DNA from 3 places in the Shewanella maritima genome. Region 3 is predicted to be linked to each of the others. Evidence: predicted binding sites of a transcription regulator. Region 3 holds the regulator's gene; each other region holds the start of a gene.
What was found. Region 3 encodes sigma-54, which starts transcription at its own class of promoters, with help from an activator protein. Its sites were predicted from a motif close to GTTGGCACGNNNNTNGNNT; they were not measured.

Region 1 (6,484 bases), 1.3 Mb from region 3:
AGCAAGAATAGCCAGCACAATAATCACCACCACTAGCTCAATTAAGGTAAAGCCAGCTGCAGTTTTGCTTGTGCGAGTAAATGCCATAACGACTCCTTATTTTGGCAACAATAACTAGACAGAACTTGGAAAACGTAAGTTCCATAGAATACAGTAACTAAAACATAACACAGCGATAAACAAGTTAATATACAGCAAAGACTTAACTCGCTTTCACTGTGTAAATCCAGACAGACAGAAAAAAGCCCCGGCAAATGCCAGGGCTAATAGGAAGTCTCAACTCAGCTTATAGGCTGTAGTAAAGTTCAAATTCCATTGGGTGAGTAGTACGAGATACTTTCTCACATTCAGCAGACTTGATTTCAATGTAAGACTCGATGAAGTCTTTAGTGAAGACGCCACCTTTCATTAGGAACTCGTGGTCAGCTTCTAGGCTTTCCAGTGCGTTCTCTAGTGAAGTTGCAACTTGTGGGATCTCAGCTGCTTCTTCTGCTGGTAGGTCATATAAGTCTTTGTCCATTGCATCACCAGGGTGGATCTTGTTTTGGATACCGTCAAGACCAGCCATTAGCAATGCAGAGAATGCTAAGTATGGGTTAGCAGTTGGATCTGGGAAACGAGTTTCAATACGGCGCGCTTTCGGGCTTGGTACCACTGGGATACGGATTGAAGCACTACGGTTACGCGCAGAGTAAGCTAGCATTACTGGCGCTTCGAAGTGAGGAACTAGACGCTTGTACGAGTTAGTACTTGGGTTAGTGAATGCGTTTAGTGCGCGAGCGTGCTTGATGATACCACCGATGTAGTAAAGTGCAGTTTCACTTAGGCCAGCGTACTTATCACCAGAGAATAGGTTAACACCGTCTTTCGCTAGAGATTGGTGAACATGCATACCGCTACCGTTGTCGCCAACGATTGGCTTAGGCATAAAGGTTGCTGTTTTACCGTAAGCGTGTGCAGTGTTATGTACTACATACTTAAGGATTTGGATTTCATCAGCCTTGTTTGAAAGCGTGTTGAAACGAGTTGCGATTTCGTTTTGACCACCAGTAGCTACTTCATGGTGATGCGCTTCAACAACTTGACCCATTTCTTCAAGGATCAAACACATTGCGCTACGTAAATCTTGTGAAGAGTCAACTGGAGCAACTGGGAAGTAACCACCTTTAACGAAAGGACGGTGACCAGTGTTGCCATCTTCATAACTAGTAGATGAGTTCCAAGCTGCTTCTTTCGCATCAACTTTTACGAAAGTACCTGACATGTCAGTACCAAACTTAACATCGTCAAATAAGAAGAACTCTGGCTCAGGACCAATTAATACAGTGTCAGCAATACCCGTAGACTTTAGGTACTCTTCAGCTTTCTTAGCGATTGAACGTGGGTCACGCTCGTAGCCAGTCATAGTGCTTGGCTCAAGAATGTCACAACGGATAAGACCAGTGACTTCTTCAGTGAAAGGGTCAAGAAGGAATGAAGAAGGGTCAGGCATTAGCACCATGTCAGATTCGTTAATACCTTTCCAACCATTAATAGATGAACCATCAAACATCTTACCGTTTTCGAAGAAGTCTTCGTCAACTTGGTGTGAAGGAACAGAAACGTGCTGCTCTTTACCTTTAGTGTCGGTAAAACGTAAATCTACAAACTTTACTTCTAGTTCTTCAATTTGTTTTAGTATTGCTTCAACTGACATTATCAAGCCTCCAGTAGGGTGTAGGGTATTCCCCAAATGTAATCTTTTTAGTGCGATAAGCTGACTGTTTCAACTTATCTGGAATCGATTTCATAATTTGCACACTTTAAAGCGAGTATCATGCCAACATAATAAGATACTGAAATATATACCATTAAATTTACACAACTCACCACAATGCAGCGCATTGCACAATTCCAGTGCATCAATATGCGCCCATTTGGTGCAAAAGTCCATTTGTGTGCACCTTATTAAATCAGTCATCAAAATCGCATCACCAAACTGTCATCAGTTATGGAGTAAAATGCGCAAATATCTGCCAAGTCCCTGCCAAAAAAGGTTTATTTTTTGTAAAAAATTGAGTGTTCAAAAATAATCCTATCTACTGGAGTCACTCTAGAGTAGAATGGCACGCTTTTTTATGACAGCTATACTTGTGACAGCTGATTTTCGCTTGGTTTTTACCGTGCGAGTCACCTGACCTAAAGCTGCATTAAACTCATAATTTTTATTTGATGGTATAGAGGTTTTATCCGTGTTAGAGAATTTACGTAACATCGCCATTATTGCTCACGTTGACCATGGCAAAACGACCTTGGTAGACAAGCTATTGGCTCAATCAGGCACCCTTGAAAGCCGAGGCGAAGCCGAAGAACGTGTAATGGATTCTAACGATCTTGAAAAAGAGCGTGGTATCACCATTCTGGCAAAGAATACTGCCATCAAATGGAACGACTATCGCATTAACATCGTAGATACTCCAGGCCACGCCGACTTTGGCGGTGAGGTTGAACGTGTACTTTCTATGGTTGATTCAGTACTACTGCTGGTTGACGCTGTTGACGGTCCAATGCCGCAAACGCGCTTTGTAACGAAAAAAGCATTCGCTCAAGGCCTAAAGCCAATCGTTGTTATCAACAAGATTGACCGTCCAGGCGCACGTCCTGACTGGGTTATCGACCAAGTATTCGACCTATTCGACAACTTAGGCGCAACTGACGAACAGTTAGACTTCCCAATTGTTTACGCATCTGCACTAAACGGTTTCGCAAGCTTAGATCCAGATGAGACTAGCGAAGACATGACGCCACTGTTCCAGTCAATCGTAGAAAAAGTTTCTTCACCAGATGCTGACGCTGAAGGTGAGTTCCAAATGCAGATCACCCAGCTTGACTATAACTCTTATGTAGGTGTTATCGGTGTAGGCCGTATCAAGCGCGGTAGCGTTAAAGTAAACCAACAGGTAACTGTTGTTGGTGCTGACGGCAAAACTCGTAACGGTAAAGTCGGTCAGGTACTTGGTTACATGGGTCTAGACCGTCACGAAGTTGCTGAAGCTAACGCGGGTGACATTGTGGCAATTACTGGTCTAGGTAACCTACAAATCTCAGACACTGTTTGTGGTGTTAACCAGGTTGAAGCACTGCCTGCACTATCTGTAGATGAGCCAACACTCACCATGACCTTCCAAGTAAACACTTCTCCGTTTGCTGGTAAAGAAGGTAAGTATGTTACTTCACGTAATATTCTTGAACGTCTAGAGCAAGAGCTGGTTCACAACGTAGCACTACGCGTTGAAGAAACTGACTCACCAGACCGTTTCCGCGTATCAGGCCGTGGTGAGCTTCACCTAGGTATCTTGATTGAGAATATGCGCCGTGAAGGTTACGAGCTAGCAGTATCGCGCCCAGAAGTTATCACCAAAGAAATCGACGGTGAAATGTGCGAGCCATACGAAACCCTAACGGTTGACGTAGAAGAAGATCACCAAGGTACTGTGATTGAAAAATTAGGTATCCGTAAAGGTGATATGAAAGATCTACAACTTGATGGTAAAGGTCGCGTGCGTATCGACTTTATCATTCCAAGCCGTGGTCTAATCGGTTTCCAAACTGAGTTCATGACAGCGACGTCTGGTACTGGTCTTATCTACCACTCATTCGATCACTATGGCCCAGTAAAAGGCGGTGACATCGGTCAACGTCAAAACGGTGTGCTTATCTCGAATGCAACCGGTAAAGCACTAACATTCGCACTATTTGGTCTGCAAGACCGTGGTCGCCTAATGATTGGTCACGCTGCAGAAGTATATGAAGGCCAAGTCATTGGTATTCATGCTCGCGCTAACGACCTTACAGTTAACTGTTTGAAAGGTAAGCAGCTAACCAACATGCGTGCATCAGGTACTGACGAAGCGCAGGTACTGACTCCACACATCCAAATGACGCTTGAGCAAGCGCTTGAGTTCATCGACGATGACGAGCTAGTAGAAGTAACACCTGAGAACATCCGTGTTCGTAAGAAGCTACTGACTGAAAGCGAGCGTAAACGCGCTAGCCGCGAGCCAAAGTAATTAACCCAGTTAATTATTCGCTTATTAAGCCCGCATTATGCGGGCTTTTTGTTGGCTTAGTTTTTACTAACTTAACTTCCAAGACTCGAAACCCTTAGAGGTACTGTGCTTACTTTTAACATGCTCAATGCTAAACACTAGGCATTGGCCGCAATGGCTGATTTTTAATCGAGAAAGCGCTAATATAGACCTGAGAGCATCAACTTAGGACAGACTATGCGACTTCTACTATTAATCAGCTTAATCACAATTAGCCTTAGCAGTGTTGCCGCCGTATACCGATGGGTAGATGAAAATGGCAAGGTTCACTATTCTGACGAGCCGAGAGAAAATGCCACCGAAGTCCAGCTAAACGACAATACCCAAAACAATATTACCGTGGTGCAGCCCACACCTATCACCCGCTCCACCAAACCAAGTCCAGGTGCACAGCCAAACTACAAAGTCGTTATCGCCTCCCCTGCCGAGGAAGCCACGATTCGTGACAATAACGGTAATATTACGGTCACCGCTAATATTGAGCCTAAATTACCTAAAGGCGCATTTTTCACTCTGTCACTCAATGGCCAGCTAAAAGTGCAGCCGCAAACCTCAAGCATTTTCCGCCTAACCAATATTGATCGCGGCGCACATACCATTGTGGTGAATGTCGTGACCCAAAACGGCAAAGTCCTTGCATCTAGTCCAGCTAGAACTGTTTTTCTGCATCGGGCATCAGTTATCGGTCGTGGTTAACAAATTAAAGATCTCTTTTTAAATCTTTAATTTCATATAGTTAAGCCAGAAAACCTCAGATAATGATTTAAATTCATGTCCGGTGAAGTCAGTTGCGCGACGCACCAAGTTGGTGCACCATAGTGGTGCAACCCAATAAATGGACGATGAATGGACAGCCAAAATCTACTCAATCACCTAGTTACCGCCGTCTTGGTCATTGATAAGGACTTAAAGCCTTGCTATGCCAATGCTGCGGCTGAGCAGCTGTTAGGGATCAGCCAGCATAAGTTACTGGAGTTATCGCTCCCTGAGCACTATCAGCTGATGGGCGTAGAAAGCCAAATATTGATTGATGCAGTAGACTCCAGCCAGGGGCTTACCGTTAATACCGCGCCACTTATTACCCTTGATGGCCAGCATCACACCATAGATTTAACCTTAATCCCATTAGAGGACGAGCGTCATTTAAGCTTGCTTGAATTGCGCCAAGTCGATCAGCAACGACGCATTCATCAGCAGCTTAACCAAGATGCCCAGCAACAAGCAGCACAGTTTTTAGTGCGTAACCTGGCCCATGAAATCAAGAACCCATTGGGAGGCCTTCGCGGCGCAGCGCAATTACTTTCACGAGAGCTAAAGTCTCCTGACTTAAAAGAATTTACCAGCTTGATTATTGAGCAAGCTGACCGTATGCGCAGCCTGGTTGACCGCTTACTCGGCCCTCAGCGCCCAACAGAGCATACTCAACACAATATTCATGAAGTGATCCAAAAGGTGATGGCACTGGTTGAGTTTACCCTACCAAATAATGTCACCTTGAGCCGCGACTATGACCCGTCGATTCCCGACATCGCCATGGACGCAGATCAGATGCAGCAAGCAGTGCTCAACATAGTGCAAAACGCCATTCAAGCGCTCGAAAGCAGTGGTGGCGACATAGTGATTAAAACCCGTACCCAGCACCAAATCACCATAGGTAACAAACGCCATAAGCTCGTGCTAACGCTGTCAATTATCGACAATGGCCCTGGTATTCCGCCAGAGCTAATGGACACCTTGTTTTACCCTATGGTTACAGGTAGAGAAGATGGCTCAGGCTTAGGGCTATCGATTGCGCACAACATTGCACGCCTACACGATGGCCGAGTTGACTGCACATCTGCGCCAGGGCACACAGAGTTTACTATTACCCTACCTTTGCAAGCTGGCAACACTTGCTAAAGTAACCCGAGATTTTGAGGAAGTAGAATGAATATCAGCGAAAAAGTATGGATCCTCGATGACGATAGCTCGATACGTTGGGTACTTGAAAAAGCCCTAAAAGGCGCACGAATCACGACAGCAAGCTTTGCCGCAGCAGAGTCGCTTTGGCAAGCGCTTGAGTCATCACAGCCACAAGTGATCGTTTCTGATATTCGTATGCCAGGCACAGATGGGTTAACCCTGCTTGAGCGCCTGCAGATGCATTACCCACATATTCCAGTGATCATCATGACAGCGCATTCCGATCTCGATAGCGCAGTCAGTGCCTATCAAGCTGGTGCATTTGAATACCTGCCAAAACCTTTTGATATTGACGAAGCCATTGCCTTAGTCGAGCGCGCACTAACTCATGCCAATGAGCAAACGCCGACTAGCGACCCTGACGAGACGGTAGTCAAAGCGCCAGAGATCATTGGTGAAGCGCCAGCAATGCAAGAAGTGTTTCGCGCCATTGG
Region 2 (6,484 bases), 920 kb from region 3:
GGGCAGGGATAGCTCTTAATTTAGGAAGTAAATGTGACTAATAAATCACTTGCTGAATCAGAGTATAATCAATTTAGGCTTTTCTTAGAGCAGCACAGCGGAATTGTGCTCGGTGAGAACAAGCAATATTTGGTGCGAAGTCGACTAGCGCCGTTAATGGGTAAGTATAACTTGCCGTCTTTATCTGAAGTGGTTAAACGTTCAATGAAACCTACCGAGCGGCAAATGCGCGCCGAGGTGATTGATGCTATGACCACCAATGAAACCTTGTGGTTTCGTGACCGATACCCATTTGAGTTGCTACAAAATACTTTACTGCCGAATTACGGCAAGTTAGGCAGACCGTTGAAAATTTGGTCTGCGGCTTGCTCTTCAGGCCAAGAGCCATATTCGTTAGCTATGACTGTGCTGGAGTATCAGCAACGTAAGCCTGGTGCATTATCGGGCGGGGCGTCAATTCAAGCGACTGACTTGTCACCATCAATGCTAGAGCGGTGTAAAGAGGCTGAGTATGACAGCTTAGCATTAGCTCGTGGCTTGTCTGAAGAGCGCAAGCGTCAGTTTTTTGATGCTTTGCCATCGGGCAATATGAAGGTTAAAGCTAATGTGAAGCGCCTAGTCAATTTCCGCGCTCATAATCTTCTTGAAAGCTATAGTTTGTTGGGTAAATACGACATTATTTTTTGTCGTAACGTATTGATTTACTTCGCTCCTGAAGCAAAAGCTAAAATACTGCGGCAATTTGCTGCCGCTTTGAACCCAAAAGGGATTCTGTTTTTAGGGGCTTCTGAGTCAATTGCTGGATTGACTGACGAATTTGACATGGTGCGTTGTAATCCAGGGATTTATTACCAAAAGAAATCTTAATTTTATAATTCAATAGCTTAATATATTTTTTTCTTGTGACACGCCACGTACGTTTGTTCGTGGCGTTTTTATTGCACGCCAATTAACCTCCCGCCATCGTATTACTTTATAGTCTTTAAAATTGTTGGCACAGCCTTTGCTTTTATTCCAATAAGCGTTAAAGGAGGCAATTTTATGGCGATTAATTTTGATAAAGCATTAGGAGTACACCAACACTCGCTCGGTATTCGTGCCCAGCGTGCTGAGGTACTTTCTAGCAATATCGCTAATGCCGATACTCCTCACTATAAAGCGCAAGACGTTAACTTTGAGGCGGCAATGAAAGCGGCAACTTCTCGCCAGAAGGGGCTATCAATGTCGCAAACGTCAGAAAAACACTTTGATCTTGCCGCATTAAGTCGTCAACACGTGCAGTACCGGGTACCAAATCAACCCGATACCGGAGACGGCAATACAGTTGATATGCAACAAGAGCAATCAGCCTTTATGCAAAATTCACTCGAGTATCAGATGTCACTTGGTTTTCTAGATGGCAAGTTTAAAGGCATGCGTAAGGCATTAACGGGGCAATAATTATGAGCTTATTTAATATCTTTAATGTATCTGGTTCAGGCATGTCTGCTCAGTCAGTAAGACTCAATACTACTGCCAGTAATATCGCTAATGCCGATTCTGTATCAAGCAGTATTGACCAAACTTATCGCGCTCGCCACCCAGTTTTTGAGGCCGAAATGAAAAAGGCACAGGGTCAACAAACTGGCAATCACAGCGTGAAAGTTGCGGGTATCGTTGAGAGCGACAAGCCGCTACTTAAAGAATTTGCTCCTGATCATCCTATGGCTGACAACGATGGTTTCATTTACAAGCCAAACGTGAATGTGATGGAAGAAATGGCAGATATGATTTCTGCGTCGCGCTCGTATCAAATGAATGTCCAGGTGGCGGATGCAACTAAGAATATGTTGCAGCAAACGCTTCGCATGGGTAAGTAATTTTAAGTCTTTAGTGGAGATTAAGTCGTGAGCATTATTAATCCTTACAGCCAATCAGTGCCGCAAGCAGCGGGTACGACTTCAAACACCTCTGCGGTTACGAGTGCCTCTGTTCAAAAAGAAACTGTGGTTACGGGTAACTCATATTTAGATGGTTTGCGCTTGCAAGAAGAAGTGGTACCAGAAAACAACAATGACCAGATGCTTAAGCAAGAAGACTTCTTTGCTCTGCTCAGTCAGCAGTTGTCAATGCAAGACCCATTCAAGCCAGTTGACAATGACCAAATGATTGCGCAGATGGCGTCGTTTTCAACGGTAGATGGTATCGCAAACCTTAATGAAGAGATTATTAACTTAAATACAGTAATGAGCTCAAGTCAGGCGCTTCAAGCCTCTGGCCTTGTTGGCCGTAAAGTACTTGTGCCTTCTGATACAGGTCATTTGTCGGCAGAAAGCCCTGAAGTGAAAGGGGTGATCACGACGCCTTCCGCAGTCGACACTATCACGGTTCGAGTTGAGGATGAGTCTGGTCAGACAGTAGCGACATTTGAAGTAGATGGCAGCGCCGGCGGTAACATCGACGTGTCATGGGACGGTTTAGATAAAAATGGGGAACCAGTACCTGAGGGACAATACTCGCTCAAGGCCACTGGTAATGTAGATGGTACTTCAGAAGAGCTGCCTGTATCGACTTATGCTCACGTGACCAGCGTGTCATTGGGTACAGCGTCAACAGGTGCAATTTTGAATTTACGTGGTATAGGCGGCATTAAATTGTCTGATGTGCTAGCGGTATCTGAAAGCTAATACATAACTTTTTAAGCATTGATTTGCTAGTCAGAAAGCTAGCTAAACGAAGGAATAACAGGGGTTTATTATGTCATTTAATATTGCATTGAGTGGTATTGCAGCAGCACAAAAAGACTTGAATACTACCGCGAACAACATTGCGAACGCTAACACGATTGGTTTTAAAGAATCTCGTGCAGAGTTTGCTGACGTGTACGCCAATTCTATTTTCTCCAACAGTAAAACAGCAGTTGGTGGTGGTGCGACAACAACGCAAGTGGCGCAGCAATTTCATCAAGGAAGCTTACAGTTCACTAATAACTCGTTAGATATGGCGATTAGCGGTGGCGGCTTCTTTGTGACGTCATCTGAAATTGGAACCCAGGACCATGCATTTACTCGTGCCGGTGCATTTAAAGTTGATACTAACAACTATATGGTCGACTCAGCGGGTAACTTCTTGCAAGGCTTCCCAGTAGATGAAGACGGTAATTCGACTTCGGTGAGCTTAACCACTACTCAACCGATTAAAATCCCTGATACTGCAGGTAGTCCTGTAATGACCTCTAACGTGGGTCTGCAGATGAACCTTAACGTAGGTGAGAGTGAGTTAGACCCTGCAGCGTTCGATCCAAATGACTCAGACACCTTTAATAGCTCTACCTCAGTGACCGTTTATGATTCGCTAGGTGAAGCTCACATTATGACCACTTACTTTGTCAAGCCTCAAGGCGGCTCGCATACAGGTGAGAGTAACTGGGTTGCATACTACGCAGTAGATGGTAAGCCGGTAAATATGACTGGTGGTACAGCAGGTACTTACCCACAAGATACAACCGGTGACGGTAACCCTGATTCAACGGGTACTGCGCAAACAACTGGTGGTTGGTCTGGTAGTGTTGTTAAGTTTAACGATGTAGGTGCATTTACTGGTACAGACCCTGCAGTACTCACAACTGAAGTGTTAGGTGTAAACGGTGCTGATGTATTGGGTCCTGGCGCTGATGGTTCACAAACAATTACGATTAACTATAACAACCCAACTCAGTATGCATCGCCATTTGAGGTAACAGAGTTAACTCAAGACGGCACCACGGTTGGCCGTTTGACGAATGTAAACATTGGTAGTGATGGTCTGGTTAATGCCAGCTACAGTAACGGTTCTAGTGTACCGCTTGCACGTGTTGCATTGGTACGTTTTGCTAACGAGCAAGGCTTAACTCAGGTGGGTAACACTTCGTGGAAAGCCAGCCTAGACTCAGGCCCAGCGCTTGCTGGTGAAGCAAACAGCGGCACATTTGGTAGCATTCGTTCATCAGCGCTAGAGCAGTCGAACGTTGACTTAACCACTGAGTTGGTTGACTTAATTTCTGCACAGCGTAACTTCCAGGCTAACTCGCGTACCCTAGAAGTGAACAACACCCTTAACCAAACAGTGTTGCAGATCCGCTAACTTCTATCTATCGTGTTGCCGCTTCCTTGCGGCAACACTTTTCCTTATTTTTGATGTCATTTTTCATTCCCGCTTCTCGCTAAGTTTTTGACTACTCCTCACTCGTCTAGTTACCGCTAATTTTAAATTAAATCAAACTATATCAATGTCTTATTTCGGTCGTTAAACATAACTTTGTTTTTGGCACGGCAGTTGCAGATATCTTTGCATTAAAGCAACTAAAGCAAAAAGTTTGACGGAGCGGTTATGGACAAATTTCTTTATGTCGCCATGACAGGGGCAAAACAAGGTATGAACGCACTTGCAGTGCGTGCCAATAACCTTGCCAACGCCAATACCGATGGCTTTAAAGCAGACATGAATCAGGCTCGCGCCATGCAAGCCTTTGGCGAAGGTATGCCTACCCGCGTGTTTTCTATGGCTGAAAGCCCTGGCGCAAACTTCAGAGAAGGCCCTATTCGCACCACAGGTCGTGATTTAGATATTGCCATTAACGGTGATGGTTGGATGGCGGTGCAAGCGCAAGATGGCAGCGAAGCTTATACCCGCGCGGGCAGTTTAAAGTTTGATAGCACAGGTTTGCTTGTTAACAGCTCAGATCGAGCGGTGATGGGAGAGGCCGGTCCTATCGTATTGCCACTGCCGATTGAAAAGGTTCATATTTCCGGTGAAGGCATTATTTCTGTACGCCCACAAGGTGCTACAGCTGAAGTGATTGAAGAGGTTGGCCGGATTAAATTCGTTAACCCAGGCAACGATCAAATGATGCGCGGTGATGATGGCTTGTTCCGTTTAGCTTCCGGTGAAGTTGCAGCAACAGACCCAACAGTGCGTGTTGAAAATGGCGCAGTTGAGGGTAGCAATGTTAATGCTGTTCACGAGATGGTTGAGATGATCAACATTCAGCGTCAGTACGAAATGCAAGTCAAGATGATGAAAAATGCGGAAGAGCTAGACCGCGCGTCATCATCATTATTAAGAATGAGTTAGGAGTAACAAATTATGCACCCAGCACTCTGGATCAGTAAAACCGGCCTTGATGCTCAGCAAACCGATATCTCTGTTATTTCTAACAATGTCGCTAATGCTAGCACTGTAGGCTTTAAGAAAAGCCGCGCTGTATTTGAAGACCTGCTATATCAGACTGTAAACCAAGCTGGTGGCGTTAGCGCTGACAACACCAAGTTGCCAAATGGTTTGAATATGGGCGCAGGTACTAAAGTTGTTGCCACTCAAAAAATGTTTACCCAGGGCAATATGCTTACTACTGACAATGCGCTGGATCTAATGATTGAAGGTTCTGGCTTTTTTGAAGTGCAGCTACCTGATGGCAATACCGCTTATACCCGTAACGGTCAGTTTAGTTTGGATGATACTGGTCAAATCGTGACGCCAGGTTCAGGGTATGTGGTTCAACCCGCAATCACCATTCCTGAAGATGCCACCAGTATTACGGTATCGTCGCAAGGTGAAGTGTCTGTGATGACCGCTGGCGCAACCGAAAGTCAGGTAGTTGGCCAGCTTTCTATGTCTGATTTCATTAACCCTGCGGGTTTAGACCCGTTTGGTCAAAACCTGTACACAGAAACTGGTGCCAGTGGTGCACCTATTCAAGGTACACCATCTGAAAACGGCTTAGGTGCCATTCGTCAAGGCGCGCTGGAAACGTCGAATGTAAACGTTACTGAAGAGCTGGTGAACTTGATCCAGTCACAACGTATTTACGAGATGAATTCGAAAGTGATTTCAGCGGTTGACCAGATGCTGTCTTACGTTAACCAAAACTTATAGAGGTGGGTTATGGGTAAGTATCTTTTTATGGGCACGCTGATATTGATGGTCGGCTGCAGCTCTACTCAAAATAAACCAATTCCGGACGATCCGTATTACGCGCCTGTGTATCCGGACGCACCGCCGACTAAGGTGCAAAATACCGGCTCTATTTTTATGGACGCCCATGCTTCAAGCCTGTATTCCGATATTCGCGCCCATAAGGTTGGCGACATTATTACTGTGGTGCTAAGAGAGTCAACTCAGGCAACGAAAAGCGCCAATAACGAGATGAAAAAAGATAACTCGATTGGTGTTGAGCCAGTTTATGCCGGTGGTAAAAACGTCACAGTCAAAGGCGTTCCAATTGATTTTCGCTATTCAGATAGCATGAACACCAAGCGTGAAGCCGATGCCGACCAATCAAACAGCTTAAACGGCAGTATCTCTGCCAATGTGATGCAGGTGCTAGGTAACGGTAACTTAGTTATTCGCGGCGAAAAGTGGATATCTATCAATAATGGTGATGAGTTCATTCGCGTGACTGGCATTGTACGTAGTGAAGACATCACTCCAGACAACACGATTGAGTCAACTCGCGTGGCCAATGCGC
Region 3 (6,484 bases):
TTATGGCGTCTTGCAAAGACAGGTGTTGCTTAGACAATGGATGTAAACGGCGCGTTTCGCTATAACGTTTGAGTAGCACTTTGTCGTTCGAGCTCAAAAAGAAGCTAGTGATACTGATATCGGCTGGTAATAGTTGTAGCTGAGCCTGCAGTACTTTTCCTTGCTCCTTTATGTTGCGCACATCAACGCTAATCGCAATAAGCTCATGTGAGCCTTTAAGCTGCTCAAGCAATGTATTGATCAATGGGATCGGCAGATTGTCGACACAGTAGTAACCTAAGTCTTCTAGCACCCTAAGTGCAACGGACTTTCCTGAGCCAGAACGACCTGAGACGATAACCAGTTTCATTGAGCGATCACCTGATAGAGTTGAGTTTTATCTGTTGATTTACGTAACTGTTTGAGTGTTTGCTTGTCATTAAGCTTTTCTGCAATACAAGCCAGCGTTGCCAAATGTTGCTGACATTGGTCTGACGGTACAATAAGCGCAAATAGTAAATCGACAGGTTTATCATCGATGGCATCGAAGTCAATCGCCTCATCGCACTTGATAAATACGGCGATAGGCTGTTCGATACTGTCTAAACGGCCGTGGGGAATTGCGATGCCATTACCTATACCTGTACTACCTTTTTTTTCTCGAGCGACAAGACTTTCGAAAATTTCTTGTGCTGAAAGGTCTGAGTATTGCTCTGCTGCGATTTCGCTGATGAGTTGCAATACCTTTTTTTTACTGCCCGGAGTGGCACAGGCAGTGCACTCCGGCTGCAGGATGGTACGAATTTCCATCATTAATGCTTGGTTAGCTTCTCTTTATGTTTGATTACCTGGCGGTCAAGTTTGCTGATCAAAGAGTCGATTGCAGCATACATGTCGCTGTGTTCAGAAGTGGCGAAGACTTCTCCTCCACTAAGGCTGACTTTAGCCTCAGCCTTTTGTACTTGTTTGTCGACATTTAGGATAACGTGCACATTGTTGATTTGCTCAAAATGACGCTCTAGTTTGGCAAATTTACTGTCAACATACTCTCTAAGTGAGTCAGTTAATTCAATGTGGTGCCCCGTTAGGTTTATTTGCATATATCGTCCTCCTTTGATTGAGCTTATAAGCTCTTACGTTGGTTTGAGGGCGGGATAAGCATTGCTTCACGGTATTTCGCTATCGTACGACGAGCAACATTAATCCCTTGCTCCGCTAACAGTTGTGCCATTTTGCTATCGCTTAATGGCTTTTTCTGATTTTCAGCGGCGACCAGCTTTTTGATAAAGGCGCGAATAGCTGTAGATGAGCATTCGCCGCCGTCATCTGTGCTGACATGGCTTGAGAAAAAGTATTTGAGTTCAAATAGACCGCGTGGCGTATGCATGTACTTTTGTGTGGTAACCCTGGAAATAGTGGATTCATGCATCTCGACGGCCTCAGCAATATCGTTGAGTACCATTGGTTTCATGGCTTCTTCACCATATTCAAAGAAGCCTTGTTGGAACTGTACGATACAGTTGGCCACTTTTAACAGGGTGTCATTACGGCTTTCTAGACTCTTAATGAACCACTTAGCCTCTTGCAAATGACCGCGAATAAACTGGCTGTCAGCCTGGCTCTTGGTGCTACGAGCCATAGAAGCGTAATGCTGATTGACACCAATTTTTGGCATGTTGTCAGGGTTAAGCTCCACGACCCAGCGGCCATTTTTCTTTAATACTGAAACATCAGGTATGACATATTCATCATCACTAGGTGTGATTGCCGCTCCAGGCTTTGGATTCAATGATTGGATCAGGTGAATTGCTTCCCTAAGTTCATCTTCTTTAAGCTTGGTTTTACGCATAAGTAAACGAAAGTCACGGCCAGCAATCAGGTCGAGATAGTTGGCAATCAACATACGCGCATTGTCAATATGAGGCGTGTCATTAGGAAATTGCGCTAACTGTATAAGCAGGCACTCACTTAGATCGCGCGCAGCAACGCCAATGGGGTCAAAATGCTGAATACGTTTAAGTACTGCTTCAACCTCCTCTAGCTCAACCTCTTCATCGCCCATAGCGCTAAGGATATCTTCGGTGCTTTGGGTTAAATAGCCTGTATCGTCAATGGCATCGATAATGGCTGTGGCGATGGCTAAATCGGTATCAGAAAAAGGAGTGAGGTTTTTTTGCCATTCCAAATGCTCGTATAGACCTTCTGTGGTCTCGCCTTGAAATGGCATATCATCGTCGCGTGAGCCAGAGCTGGTTGCGCCAGTGCTGGCAACTGGTGAGGCTGTATAGACTTCATCCCAGGTGGTGTCCATTGGCAGCTCGTCAGGCATAGATTCTTTATTGAGCGAGTCTGCGAGATCAACGTTGGAAGTATCTGTTTCAGCAGACTTTTGGCTTGCTTCACTAAAATCGGTATCAGCTTGATCTTGTTTGTCTTTTGAGGCGTCTTTACCGTCGTAAAATTCTTCTACTTCAAGCAGTGGGTTAGAGTCTAATGCTTGTTGTATTTCTTGTTGTAGCTCCAATGAAGACAGCTGCAGTAGGCGAATTGCCTGTTGCAGTTGTGGGGTCATAGTCAGGTGTTGACCCATTTTGAGCTGTAGTGACGCTTTCATTTACCACTTATCCCTAGGTATCGTATAAGAGACACACATTAATGCTTGTAATTGGTTTCCTTAGGAGAGACTGGATTGGTACTCAGTCGAAGCTAATGCTGTCGCCGCCCATGTAGTTGAGCGAGCGAAACCAAATCATCAATAACTATAGCTTGAATTGTTCACCTAAGTATACTGCACGAACTTGCTGATCGCTCAAGATCTCATCTGGTGTCCCCTCGGCAATTAAGTTACCCTGGCTCACGATATAAGCATGCTCACAAACATCGAGGGTTTCACGCACATTATGGTCAGTGATCAGCACCCCTAGACCACGAGATTTGAGTTGCTGAATAATTTTCTTGATGTCGATTACCGAAATTGGGTCAACACCCGCAAATGGTTCATCGAGCAAGATAAATTTCGGGTTTGCAGCCAGTGCTCGGGCAATTTCTACTCGGCGACGTTCACCGCCTGATAATGCCATACCTTGGCTATCGCGAATGTGAGTGATATGGAATTCTTCGAGTAAATGTTCAAGTTCTTCAACACGTTGCTCTTTAGTTAGCTCTTTACGTGTTTGTAAAACTGCCATGATGTTGTCGTGTACAGTTAGTTTACGGAAGATGCTTGCTTCTTGGGGTAAGTAACCAATGCCTTTGCGCGCACGCAGATGCATTGGATCAGAAGTTAAATCATCTGCATCAATTAAAATGCGCCCGTGGTCACTTTTTACAAGTCCAACAACCATGTAAAAGGTGGTGGTTTTACCTGCACCATTTGGGCCCAGTAGACCAACAATTTGCCCAGTGGAAACCGATAAGCTTACGTCTTTCACTACTTGGCGGTTCTTATAGCTTTTAGCCAGGTTTTCAGCCGTTAAGGTGATTTGCTCTGTCATTACTTAGCCTACTGATTACCTTGTGTTGATGGCTCTTGCTGTTGTTCTATTCGCCTTTGCGGCTCAGGCTGCTGCTCGACAGGTGCTTGCTCTGACGGATCTTGGAAGTTCTCTGGCTGGATAATGGTAATCACTCGCTCATCGCCCTTACTTTGGGCTATGAGTTCTTGCTTATCAATGTTGTAGCGAATGATATCACCCGTTACCTGACTGCCTGCTTGGTCAAGCTTAGCCTTACCTGTCAGCGTCAAGGTGGTGCTTGCGAGGTCGTAGCGTACTTCAGAGGCGCTAGCGGTACCGATTTTACCGTCGTCTAACTCTTGTGAAAAAGTCGCAGGGTTACCAGTGGCGACTAAGGTTTTGGTTACAGAGTTATCAGAAGTAAATGCGCGTAGTTCATCTGCTTGAATATTGATTGAACCTTGAACCACAGTCACTGGACCATAAAAAATGATTTGGTTATTTTTTATATCTGCCTTTTGGCTAACTGAGCTAATTTTTACTTGCTGCTGTAAGTCGCCTTCTTTTGCTTCAAGGGAGCTCATTGGGCTAACAAGCCCAAGGGCAACAATTGCTGAAGCCAACAACATCTGGCGTGGATTAACGTGGTTCATAACGTCCTTCTACCTGACTAAGTAGTGTTAATTCTTGAGTATTTAGGTCTGCATGTAAACCTAAACCTTGAATTTGAAAGCCTTTGCCCTCGATAAATACCGCTGATTTAGAGGTGCCAATTAAGGTATTTAAATCCAATTGTATCTGTTGTGTGCTCAGCGATTGCAAAGGCTCATCAACGTCAACTGCATCAATAAGTACATCCTGGCTGAGCGTCACCACATCTTTATTTTTATCTAATTGACCTTTGCTAGCACTCAGTTGCCATTGTGCTTCGCCATCTTCAGGAAACACCAGATAAACAGGGTCAGTAAAGTGAGTCATGTTAGTCGACTCAAAATGCTCCATGTGTTTAGCACTCACTCGGCTTTCGATCTGCCCTAAATCATTAAAGGTGGTGGTTTTAAGATCGTTAGCGATAAACTCTGGGCGGTCGACACCTGAGTCGACTTTTAGAGCTTGCTCGTTACGCTTGGCTTGTACTTGCCAATAGAGAATAAGCGCGGCGCTAAAAAACGCGATGATGGCGAGGGTGACTCGGCTCATACACTCATACCGTGAGCGCTAGCCAGTTTATCTTGGCTTTGCAAAAGCAGATCGGTTAACTCTCGCAGCGCACCATGACCACCGTTAATGCTGGTTGTCATATCACAGTGTTGCTTAACAAACGGGTGTCCGTCGGCGACACAAACTGATAGGCCTACCGCCTTCATAACGGGTAAGTCCACCATGTCATCGCCAATATAGGCCACTTGCTCTGGTGTAACTTGATACAGCTCAAGGAGTTCTTTAAATGGCACAAACTTGTCGTCAATACCTTGGTAGATGTGAGTGATGCCCAGTGCAGTCATACGGTTTTCGACAATCTGCGATTTGCGACCTGTTATCACAGCAACTTGAATGCCGCTGCCAAGCAGTGAGCGCACGCCATAGCCATCACGGGTATGGAACGCTTTAAGCTCTTCGCCAGCATTGCTGAGGTAGATACGGCCATCTGAAAATACGCCGTCGACATCGCAGATCAGTAGCTTAATTTGCTGTGCTTTTTGCCAGATTTGATCGCTAACTGGACCATATAAACTTTGAGGCATTAAATTACTCCTGCTTTAACCATATCGAGCATGTTCAATGCGCCAATAGGCTGGTGCTGCCCATCAACGACAATTAACCCGTTGATGTTCTTATCGTCCATCACTTGTAGTGCTTGCGCGGCTAAAATGCCTGCCTGGATAGTCACACAGTTTGGCGTCATTACCTGTGCAATTGATGTGTCTCTTAGATTAACCTGGGCATCGATAACGCGGCGTAAATCACCATCGGTAAAAATACCGACCAGCTTGTTACTGTCATCAACCACACCTGCCATACCTAGGCCTTTCTTGGTGATTTCATAAAGGGCATCGGTAATGGTGATGTTTTGCTTAACCAGCGGCAGACGCTCGTCTTTATGCATCACATCGTCAACTTTCAACAATAGCTTTTTACCCAATGAGCCGCCTGGGTGCGATAGCGCGAAGTCATCGCGAGTGAAGCCGCGTGATTGCAGTAATGCTACAGCTAGGGCATCACCCATTACCAGAGTGGCTGTGGTGCTTGATGTAGGAGCTAAGCCTAATGGACAAGCTTCTTCTGGTACCTTGATGCACAAATGCAGCTTAGCCAGTTTTGCCATATTGGATTCTGGCTTCCCCGTTACCGCAATAACAGGTACGCCCATACGCTGGATAACCGGCATCAGAGTTAGAATTTCACTTGACTCACCTGAGTTTGAAATTGCCATCACCACATCGTTTTTAGACAGCGCGCCCAAATCACCATGGCTTGCTTCACCCGGATGAACGAAAAATGCTGGAGTGCCTGTACTGGCGAAGGTAGCTGAAATCTTATTGCCAATGTGACCAGATTTGCCCATACCCATGACAACCACTTTGCCTTTGCACTGCAAAATGAGCTCGCAAGCCTGACCGAAAGCGTCAGAATCGACATATTGGTAGAGGTTTTCTAATGCCTTTTTTTCAATATCAATAACGTTGCGACCCCATTGTCGCAATTGAGTTTGACTCGTCATGGGTACTCTCTTAATAAATTGTGCTGCTTATCATCTATTGAGATTGAAAAACGATGAATTGATAAGCAATAAAGGTAATTAGCAATAATATACCGTGCCAACGAGTAAGCTGCTTTTTAGCGCCGGTTGACAGTACAAGCACGGCTAATGCGGTGCTGGTGCCAAGTACCATATAAAAATCGCGTCCACTTGCAGCCGCGTCAATCGCACCCGGTGCAATCAACCCTGGTAATGCTAAGACTGCAAGTATATTAAATAAGTTCGACCCGACAATGTTACCTATTGCAAGGTCATCTTCTTTCTTGAGCACACCTGCAACACAGGCAGC

Region 1: the regulator sigma-54 is predicted to act here: its motif matches at 1,806-1,824, upstream of glnA (glutamate--ammonia ligase).
Region 2: the regulator sigma-54 is predicted to act here: its motif matches at 4,281-4,299, upstream of flgF (flagellar basal-body rod protein FlgF).

What each region holds. Positions count from the first base shown of each region.
Region 1 is NZ_CP036200.1:2,904,775-2,911,258, reverse strand. It holds gene EXU30_RS12495 (type II secretion system protein) at 1-87, opposite strand, end outside; gene glnA (glutamate--ammonia ligase) at 287-1,696, opposite strand; gene typA (translational GTPase TypA) at 2,232-4,049, shown strand; gene EXU30_RS12480 (DUF4124 domain-containing protein) at 4,266-4,784, shown strand; gene glnL (nitrogen regulation protein NR(II)) at 4,935-5,987, shown strand; gene glnG (nitrogen regulation protein NR(I)) at 6,015-6,484, shown strand, end outside.
Region 2 is NZ_CP036200.1:672,580-679,063, reverse strand. It holds gene EXU30_RS02940 (CheR family methyltransferase) at 34-867, shown strand; gene flgB (flagellar basal body rod protein FlgB) at 1,042-1,440, shown strand; gene flgC (flagellar basal body rod protein FlgC) at 1,443-1,859, shown strand; gene flgD (flagellar hook assembly protein FlgD) at 1,887-2,666, shown strand; gene flgE (flagellar hook protein FlgE) at 2,737-4,101, shown strand; gene flgF (flagellar basal-body rod protein FlgF) at 4,348-5,091, shown strand; gene flgG (flagellar basal-body rod protein FlgG) at 5,104-5,892, shown strand; gene flgH (flagellar basal body L-ring protein FlgH) at 5,902-6,484, shown strand, end outside.
Region 3 is NZ_CP036200.1:1,592,293-1,598,776, reverse strand. It holds gene rapZ (RNase adapter RapZ) at 1-349, opposite strand, end outside; gene ptsN (PTS IIA-like nitrogen regulatory protein PtsN) at 346-789, opposite strand; gene hpf (ribosome hibernation promoting factor) at 792-1,079, opposite strand; gene EXU30_RS06915 (RNA polymerase factor sigma-54) at 1,103-2,593, opposite strand; gene lptB (LPS export ABC transporter ATP-binding protein) at 2,739-3,473, opposite strand; gene lptA (lipopolysaccharide transport periplasmic protein LptA) at 3,482-4,087, opposite strand; gene lptC (LPS export ABC transporter periplasmic protein LptC) at 4,074-4,634, opposite strand; gene kdsC (3-deoxy-manno-octulosonate-8-phosphatase KdsC) at 4,631-5,179, opposite strand; gene EXU30_RS06890 (KpsF/GutQ family sugar-phosphate isomerase) at 5,179-6,156, opposite strand; gene EXU30_RS06885 (calcium/sodium antiporter) at 6,191-6,484, opposite strand, start outside.